Regions from separate parts of the Brevibacillus ruminantium genome, predicted to be linked through region 4. Evidence: riboswitches for the same ligand, from Rfam matches in the RefSeq annotation. Region 4 holds a riboswitch; each other region holds the start of a gene.
What was found. Region 4 has a riboswitch for S-adenosylmethionine ahead of NDK47_RS10275 (homoserine dehydrogenase). Riboswitches for the same ligand answer to the same signal wherever they lie in the genome.

Region 1: it holds a riboswitch for S-adenosylmethionine, as region 4 does, so the genes downstream of both, NDK47_RS07740 (pyridoxal phosphate-dependent aminotransferase) here and NDK47_RS10275 (homoserine dehydrogenase) in region 4, are expected to answer to the same signal.
Region 2: it holds a riboswitch for S-adenosylmethionine, as region 4 does, so the genes downstream of both, metK (methionine adenosyltransferase) here and NDK47_RS10275 (homoserine dehydrogenase) in region 4, are expected to answer to the same signal.
Region 3: it holds a riboswitch for S-adenosylmethionine, as region 4 does, so the genes downstream of both, NDK47_RS09715 (aminotransferase class I/II-fold pyridoxal phosphate-dependent enzyme) here and NDK47_RS10275 (homoserine dehydrogenase) in region 4, are expected to answer to the same signal.

Annotation. Positions count from the first base shown of each region.
Region 1 covers NZ_CP098755.1:1,607,485-1,609,683, forward strand. Annotated here, with positions in the region: gene NDK47_RS07735 (MFS transporter) at 1-540, shown strand, start outside; SAM riboswitch class I at 665-780, shown strand; gene NDK47_RS07740 (pyridoxal phosphate-dependent aminotransferase) at 936-2,111, shown strand.
Region 2 covers NZ_CP098755.1:5,087,874-5,090,072, reverse strand. Annotated here, with positions in the region: gene NDK47_RS25080 (S8 family peptidase) at 1-443, shown strand, start outside; gene NDK47_RS25075 (hypothetical protein) at 470-940, shown strand; SAM riboswitch class I at 994-1,095, shown strand; gene metK (methionine adenosyltransferase) at 1,220-2,199, shown strand, end outside.
Region 3 covers NZ_CP098755.1:1,985,804-1,988,002, reverse strand. Annotated here, with positions in the region: gene NDK47_RS09715 (aminotransferase class I/II-fold pyridoxal phosphate-dependent enzyme) at 1-786, opposite strand, end outside; SAM riboswitch class I at 880-996, opposite strand; gene NDK47_RS09710 (pyridoxamine 5'-phosphate oxidase family protein) at 1,084-1,542, opposite strand; gene NDK47_RS09705 (DUF5665 domain-containing protein) at 1,697-2,038, shown strand; gene NDK47_RS09700 (hypothetical protein) at 2,035-2,199, opposite strand, start outside.
Region 4 covers NZ_CP098755.1:2,106,660-2,108,858, forward strand. Annotated here, with positions in the region: SAM riboswitch class I at 517-624, shown strand; SAM riboswitch class I at 702-810, shown strand; gene NDK47_RS10275 (homoserine dehydrogenase) at 895-2,199, shown strand, end outside; gene glpK (glycerol kinase GlpK) at 2,192-2,199, shown strand, end outside.

The sequences.
Region 1 (2,199 bases), 500 kb from region 4:
TACGTGCAGTGGACAACGGTGCTGTCTGCGTACATGCAGACGCTGGGCATCTCGCTGAAACAATACAGCCTGCTGTGGACATTGAACGGCGCCCTGATTCTTTTGGGACAGCCGTTAATCGCCTGGGTGATCAAGCATGTCGCCCAATCCTTGAAAGCGCAGATGCTGCTGGGCGGCTGTCTCTTTTCGCTGTCCATGCTGATCCTGTCGCAGACGACTGTTTACGCTGGCTTTTTTGCAGCCATGTTTGTCCTAACGCTGGGAGAAATGCTGGTATGGCCGGCTGTTCCGACAATCGCTGCGGAGTTGTCGCCTCCCGGCAGAGAGGGCATGATTCAGGGGCTGGTTGGCGGCGTTGGTTCGGCAGGACGCATGGTGGGACCGCTTATGGGAGCCGTGGCCTTTGAAGTGCTGAAGGCACAGGGATTGTTTTATGCGATGGCGGCCTTTGCTTTGCTCGCAGTGGTCTGTTTTGGGGTGTACACCTCCTTTATTAAGCGGTCGGAGCTGTCGGCGGCACTTACCGTCCAAAAGCATTGACACATGATTGAAAGGTAGCCTGCACGCTCCTTAGTATGGGGAGCAGGATGGTTTGTATGGTTCTTGACACCTCAGTATTCACTCAAGTAGTATGAAAGCAATTCAAATGAATACGAATTCTGTAACCTTATCCAGAGAGGCGGAGGGACTGGCCCGATGAAGCCCGGCAGCGGATTCGCGATGGAATACCAACGCGGGTGCTGTGCCAATTCCAGCAGGAGCCTACCTGACAGATAAGAACGCGGACTTTTACCGCCCCTTTTTCTGTACAGGAAAAGGGGCTTTTTCACTGAATCGGTACGGATAAACTTCCGGGGCTTCTTTCTGATACAGCAAGAAAATCATTCCGTTAACTCGCGTTTGCGATACGAAAAAGGAAAGGAAAGAAAAAACGAATGCGCATTCAACCCTCTGCTATGATTGACCGGCTGCCGACGCAGTTTTTTGCGACGCTCGTAGCCAAAACAAACAAGGCCATTGCGGCTGGACATGACATCATCAATCTCGGGCAAGGAAATCCCGATCTGCCGACACCTGCGCATATTGTGGAAGAGCTGGGCGTGCAGGCAGCTCGTCCCGTCCATCATAAATACCCGCCATTTAGCGGCAGGCTTGAATTGAAGCAGGCTGTCGCTCACTGGTACCGCGAAGAATTCGGCGTGGAGCTGGACCCGGAGGAAGAGGTAGCGATCCTGTTCGGCAGCAAGACCGGTTTGGTGGAGATTTGCCAGGTGCTGCTCAACCCGGGAGATGTCGCCCTGGTCCCCGATCCGGGCTACCCGGATTACTGGTCTGGCGTTGCCGTAGCAGACGGCCGCATGGTGATGATGCCGCTTCGGGCAGAGAACGCGTTTCTCCCCGATTACGGCAAGCTCCCAGCCGAAGACCTGGAAAAAGCCAAGCTGATGTTTCTGAACTACCCGAACAACCCCACAGCGGTGAATGCGCCTGTGGAATTTTTCGAAGAGACAATCCGTTTCGCGCGCAAGCATGAGATCGTCGTCTGCCATGACTTTGCGTACGGTGCGATCAGCTTTGACGGCAAAAAGCCGGTCAGCTTCATGCAAGTACCGGGTGCCAAAGAGGTGGGGGTTGAGTTTTACACCTTGTCCAAGACTTACAACATGGCAGGCTGGCGCGTCGGGGCGATGGTCGGAAACAAAGAGCTGGTGCGTCTGATTAATTTGATTCAGGACCATTACTTCGTCAGTATGTTCGGTGCGGTCCAGATGGCAGCGGCCAAGGCGATGACGGACTCCCAGCAGTGCGTACGCGATCTGGTCAACGTTTACCAAAGCCGCCGCGACGTCCTGTTTTCCCAGTTACACCGGATCGGCTGGCAGGCCAAGCCTTCAGAGGGGTCGTTTTTTAGCTGGCTGCCCGTCCCAAAAGGGTTTACATCGGTAGAGTTCTCCGATTTGCTCCTGGAAAAAGCTCACGTGGTCGTCGCGCCCGGCGTCGGCTTTGGACCGACGGGCGAGGGGTATGTGCGGGCAGCACTTCTGTCTAATGAAGAACGGCTGGCAGAGGCAGTGCGGCGGATTGAGAAGCTGGGGCTGTTTGTTCGCTAGGCGTGCTAGTGGTCTCTAGGTTACTTGGTCACGTTGCCGAGGGGCCGCGGTGGCAAGAAGCCCGTTTCCAGGCTCCGCTCCGGTCTTC
Region 2 (2,199 bases), 2.6 Mb from region 4:
TCCAACCGGACAACCCGGTTACGCGCGGCCAGTTTGCGACGATGCTGATTCAGTCCATGAGGGCGAAAGGGATCAATATCGTCCCTTACACCGGGGCAAGTCCGTTTGGGGACCTCACCACCAAACACTGGGCCTACGGAAACCTGTTGACCGCCCACAAGCTTGGGATTATTCAGGGCTACCCCAACGGTACCATTTCGCCTGACCAGTCGATTACGCGGGCAGAAATGGCGCTGATGGTGGCTAGAGCCAATGATCTGTTGCTTTACAAACGCAGCACCTCATCTTTTGCCGATTTGCCGACCAGCCATTGGGCATCCCCGGCAGTCGAAGCGCTGGTAGCGAAAAAGTGGATCAGTGGATACGGACAAATATTTAAACCGCAGGGCAGAGCTACGCGGGCCGAGGTCGTCGTCCTGCTGGCCAAAGCCTATAACTTATAACCCGATGGAAAAGGAGAGGGCAGAAGATGAAAAAAACAACCAAGGGAATCCTTGCCGTAGCGATTATAGGAACAGCGGTCTTTGCCTCGCAAGCGATGGCAGACGGCGTCTCTGGTGTACCCGGTTCTGTCGATGATCCGGTCGTGACCAAAAGCTATGTAGACCAGCGTATTCAACAAGCGCTTGGCGGCGGTGGTGGAGGCGGGGCGAGTGTCTCCACCGGCTTGACCGTCGTCGAGCTGTATCCCGGTCAGACGCTGTATGGCTTTGAGGGGACTGAGTTTATCGTTCGTACGGGGAAAGTACAAGCAGTAGCCGGAGACAAAGGGGATGGCCTGACGGACATCACAGAAGGTGTCGATTTGAGCGGGGGAGCAAAAGTACAGACCAATCACCTGCTCCTGATAGCGCGCTCGGACAATCGCGGTTTGCGCTTGCAGGCCGGGTATGACGGGGTTTCGCACATTATGGTGCGCGGCAAATACGAATTGCGATAAGCCCTTATTGACACCAAGGGTAAAAACGATTATTCTATAAACCGTAATGGATACTCTTATCCAGAGCAGGCGGAGGGACTGGCCCTATGAAGCCCGGCAACCGACTCGAGCGGTGCTAACCAGCAGGACAGAAACCCTGTTCTGGCCGATAAGAGGGTAGGGAACGCAAACACCAAGCACCTTTTCCTCTCATACAGGAAAAGGTTTTTTTGCTTGTGCCTTCATAATAACCTGTTTCGGCACCCACACTATTTGTATGAGGTCAAAGGAGGTATACACATGGCTTTGCAAAAAGGTCGTCGTCTGTTCACTTCTGAATCCGTCACAGAAGGTCACCCGGATAAAATTTGTGACCAGATTTCTGATTCGATCTTGGACGCGATTCTGTCCAAGGATCCAAATGCGCGTGTCGCATGCGAAACTTCTGTAACGACTGGTCTGGTACTTGTGGCCGGTGAAATTACCACGAATACGTATGTGGACATTCAAAAGCTGGTGCGCGAGACGATTCGTGAAATTGGATATGACCGCGCGAAGTTTGGCTTTGACGCTGAGACTTGCGGTGTGTTGACTGCCATTGGAGAGCAATCGGCTGATATTGCCCTAGGGGTAGACCAAGCACTGGAAGCGCGTGAAGGCAAAATGACAGACGAACAAATTGAAGCAATTGGTGCCGGAGACCAGGGTCTGATGTTTGGATTTGCTTGCAACGAGACACCTGAACTGATGCCTTTGCCGATCAGCATGGCTCACCAGCTGGCTCGCCGTTTGACAGAAGTGCGTAAAAATGGCATGCTGAGCTATCTGCGCCCAGACGGAAAAACACAAGTGACGGTAGAATACGATGGGGACAAGCCTGTCCGCATTGATACGATTGTCATCTCGACCCAGCATGCGCCTGAAGTGACGCTGGAACAGATCAAAGCAGACCTGACCGAACATGTCATTAAGCCTGTTGTGCCAACGGAACTGCTGGATGCAGAAACCAAATACTTCATCAACCCGACCGGCCGTTTCGTAATCGGTGGTCCTCAGGGAGACGCCGGCTTGACTGGCCGTAAGATCATTGTCGATACCTATGGCGGTTATGCCCGTCACGGTGGCGGAGCATTTTCTGGCAAGGATCCGACCAAAGTGGACCGCTCTGGTGCTTACGCAGCTCGCTACGTTGCGAAAAATATCGTAGCTGCAGGCCTGGCCGACAAGTGTGAAGTGCAAGTGGCTTACGCGATTGGTGTAGCCCAGCCTGTATCGATCAG
Region 3 (2,199 bases), 120 kb from region 4:
TTTCCTGGCGATGGCCAAAGCGTTGCTCTGATGGCGTTCCATGCGCAGGGCCAGCGTCTTCATCCCTCTGAGAAGCAGCCAGCAATCATTCGGACCGAGGACTGCACCGATTGAATTATGCAAAAACCGGACCTTTTCAGACAACTCTTTTCCCTTGGTCACAATCAGTCCAGCGAGAACATCATTATGTCCCCCCAGATATTTTGTGGCACTGTGCAGGACCAAATTCGCCCCCAATTCCAGCGGCCGCTGAAAATACGGCGTCATGAATGTGTTGTCCACCAGGGTCAACAGCCCATGGCGTTTGGCGATTTCAGAGACGGCCTGGATATTGGTAATCTGCATCAGCGGATTGGTCGGTGTTTCGACCAGAACCGCTTTTGAATCCGGCCGGATCGCCTGCTCGAATGCTTGCAGATCACGCAAATCGACGTAGCTGAAACAAAGGCCGTAACGGCTCAGAACTTGCTCAAAAAGGCGGTACGTTCCCCCGTATAAATCAAGCGAAACAATCAAATGATCTCCTTGAGAGAAGAGCCCCATTACCGTATGGATCGCTGCCATCCCCGACGCACAGGCAAATCCGGCATCCCCGCTTTCCGCTTCTGCGATTGCCAGCTCGAGCACCTCTCTCGTGGGGTTTGCGGTACGGGTGTAGTCAAATCCAGTACTTTGTCCCTGGGCGGGGTGGCGGTATGCTGTTGCGTTGTAGACAGGGAAGCTGACAGCACCTGTGGTTTGGTCTCTCCCGACTCCAGCCTGAACCAGTTTTGTTTCCAAGTACATCTCGTTCTCTCCCTCCGATGGTGATTGAGGGCATGAAAAAGCCCTCTTTTCTTTTGAAAAGAAGGCTTTGTTTACGTCGCCGTAAGCAAATCCTTCTCATCTTTCAGAGCAATCATGCTCTGCAGGAATTAGCACCAGTATTGTCCTGTAAACAGGAAAATTGGTTGCCGGGCATCATCGGGCCAGTCCCTCCGCCTCTCTGGATAAGAAGTTTGCTATTCAATTTGTTGAACCTAATAGTACCGGATTGAAGAAGGTACTGTCAACTGATTATTTCCCTTTTTTTACCCGTTCTCTCTATTCCGCTCCGCGAAGCGCTGTCATCACCTGATTATCCAGCTTGGCAGCTGCATTTTTATCGTATGTTTTTTCATACTGCGGTTCTACAGAAATGCGGGAACCATAAAACATGACATCTCGCACAGCTTCGATGGTGACTTCTACCATCGCCAGCTTGAGCGGAACACCCTCCATCCGCTCGCTCTTTAGGGCAGCCTTGCCATTGATCGCAAAAGAAGAGCCTGCGCCGATTAGATGCAGAACAATCTGCGGTTCCTTGGCAATATTGGCTAAAATCCGGGAGCGATTATCGACGGCAAACCGAATGACTTGCGGGGTAGCCGCATAGGTCCAGGAAAGTGAGCTAAGCGAAGGAGCCCCCGACTCATGGTCAACGGTGCCGAGTGTGATAAAACGCTCCTGTTGCAACAGCCCAAACAATTCCTCCGAAAGTGTCTGGGAAACGGTCTCAGCCATTCCGAAGCCTCCTTGTGAAAAGTATTGTACGTCTATTGTACCCGGCCTGGTAACGATAGGCAAACGTTTACGCTCTACGCTTGATTATCGCCTTCTTTTTGCCTACACTGGTAGATACCGGAAAAATAGTAAAAGGGACAGGAGGAGACTTCGGATGACACAAACACCTACGGACCGCCTGTTAGAAAAAATAGACCAGCTCCTGAGTGAATTGCAGGAGGCGCGAAAGTTAAATGAACGTATGGACAAGATCGCCATGTTTCTTGAGGATATCCGCTTGGCCGACGTGATTCAGAATTATACAGCCCCGCGAAAACTGCTGTGGATCAATTTCCTCGCAGGTCTTGCACGGGGCCTTGGCCTCACCATCGGTACCGCCATTGTATTGACTTTACTTGGATCGGTTCTGAGCAAGTTTCTCTCCGTCCCGATTATCGGAGACTATATCAAGGAGCTTGTCGATTACGTTTCCAGCTATTATCATCATCAGCCTTAGTCGTCATCACGGTCGTCATCTTGGTCGTCATCATGGTTGTCGTTCCCGTGCTTTTTCCAATAACCGTAAGCATTCCCGTTCGAATGCTTATTTTCTTTTTTCTTGTCATTTTCTTTTTTCTTCTCGTTTTCTTTCTTCTTTTCGTTTTCTTTCTTCTTTTC
Region 4 (2,199 bases):
GGGGAATACAATAACCTGATGCACAACATCGATGGGTTCACGCGGACGAAGTCTCATCCAAACAACCTCCTTCTGCCGTTACAGGCAGGAAATAGTTTTGCGCAGCTAAGTGGGACGATGGTGCAAATATATGGGCAAAGGCCTTCGCATCAAGTTCCACCTCCTTTCAAAGAAAACAACGGGGGTATACGGTCAGCCTGATGATCTTAGCTAACTATATTCGTCATAGCTGGCGTCCCATGCGCAAGGGAAAAGAAAAAACATAATCAGATTTTTCTGAATATAATATGCAAGAATAGTTCCAACGAAAGTCAGCGGGTTCACCCTTTTTCGCTAGCGGGTTTTGCGATCACTAATTTATCAATCATGAGAATTTTGACGGAAATCTTTATCAAAAAAGAGAATTTTTCACCCTGCTGTTTTCCAGAGGAAGCAAAGCATTGTTGTGAAAGGTCAGAAGAATCAGTTGACGCGGTGACAAGAATTTCTTACAATGTTTTCTACAGGAACATACGAATCTTATCCAGAGTGGCAGAGGGACTGGCCCGATGAAGCCCGGCAACCGTTGCAATATCGCGACAAGGTGCCAATTCCTGCAGGACACGAGGTCCTGACAGATAAGAAGCGGGAGCATCCTCTCTATGAATGCCAACCTTCTTCTTACTGGAGAAGGTTTTTTTATTTTCCAATTTCATACTTCTTTCTTATCCAGAGAGGTGGAGGGACTGGCCCGATGAAGCCCGGCAACCGTTGCGTATTTCGCGACAAGGTGCCAATTCCTGCAGGACGTGATGTCTTGGCAGATAAGAAGGGGTCCCGTTCACGACGAGCCTTCTTCTTATCCGAAGAAGGTTTTTTACTGTACCCAATGACGAGAAAAAAGGAGTGGGCATGATGAGTACGGAGGCAGTAAAAGTGGGCTTGTTAGGTGTCGGAACAGTAGGGGGCGGGGTGCTAAAGACAATTCGCCTGCAGCAGCAAAAGCTGTCGGAACGGTTGGGCCGACCCGTTGAAATCGTCAAGGCGCTTGTACGTGATCCCGGAAAGAAGCGGACTGTGGAGCTCGATCACGATCTGATTACCACCCGGTTTGAAGAAGTCTTGAAATCCGATGTGGATATCGTCGTCGAAGTAATGGGCGGGGTCGAGCCTGCTTATGAATATGTGCGGGCATTGATCGAAAAGGGCTGTCATATCGTGACGGCCAACAAGGAATTGCTCGCGAGGCACGGTACGGAACTGATTCAATTGGCGAATCGCCACCAGGTTCAGCTTGCTTACGAGGCGAGTGTGGCTGGGGGCATCCCGATTCTCGGAGTCCTGCGCCAGTTTTTGCGGACGAATGATATCTCGTCCGTCAGTGGTATCTTAAACGGGACGACCAATTTTATCCTCACCCAGATGGAGCAGGCCAAGCTGCCTTACCATGAAGCATTGAAACAAGCGCAGGAATTGGGCTACGCAGAAGCGGACCCCAGCTCTGACGTGGAAGGCTGGGATGCTTTGTACAAATCCTATATTTTGGCCCAGCTTGTCTTCGGTGAAGCCCTGCCGCTCAATCAGGCACGCAGGAGGGGCATTGATTCCCTGCATCTCGGACAGCTCACACTGGCTCATGAGCTGGGATACCGGATCAAGCTGCTCGCTCAAGCCACGAAGGCGGAAGGAGGCGTTCAGTTGTCGGTCAGCCCCACCCTTTTGCCTCTCGATCATCCTTTGGCACAGGTACAAGGTGCTGATAATGCGGTACAAGTTTCGGGAAATATCGTGGGTGATCTGCTTTTCATGGGGAAAGGAGCGGGAGAGTTGCCAACCGCAAGCGCCGTCGTGGAAGACCTTGCCTATTTGCTTACGCAGCGCTTTTCCCCCCACCCGCTTTGGCGCGAGCGACAAGGAAATCATGGTGTGGGAAAAGAAGGCACATGGAGTTTTGTCTACCTGGAAAGCACGGGCTTGCAGGGGACGCCGGAGCAGATTCTTCATTTTTTGAACCTGGGAGGTGTTTCCATAGCGAAGCAGCGAATACAGTATGACTGGGCAAATGTGCTGCGAATCGGAGTGATTGCCCGTGGCTTTACCGATGAGCATAGAGCAGCCCTGCAGCGTGATTTTGGCATCCAAACAGACGTATTCCCTGTAATCTCCAGGGGAGAAGAGCAGGACATATTGGGTGCAAAAGGGAGAGAGGTCGATGGAAAA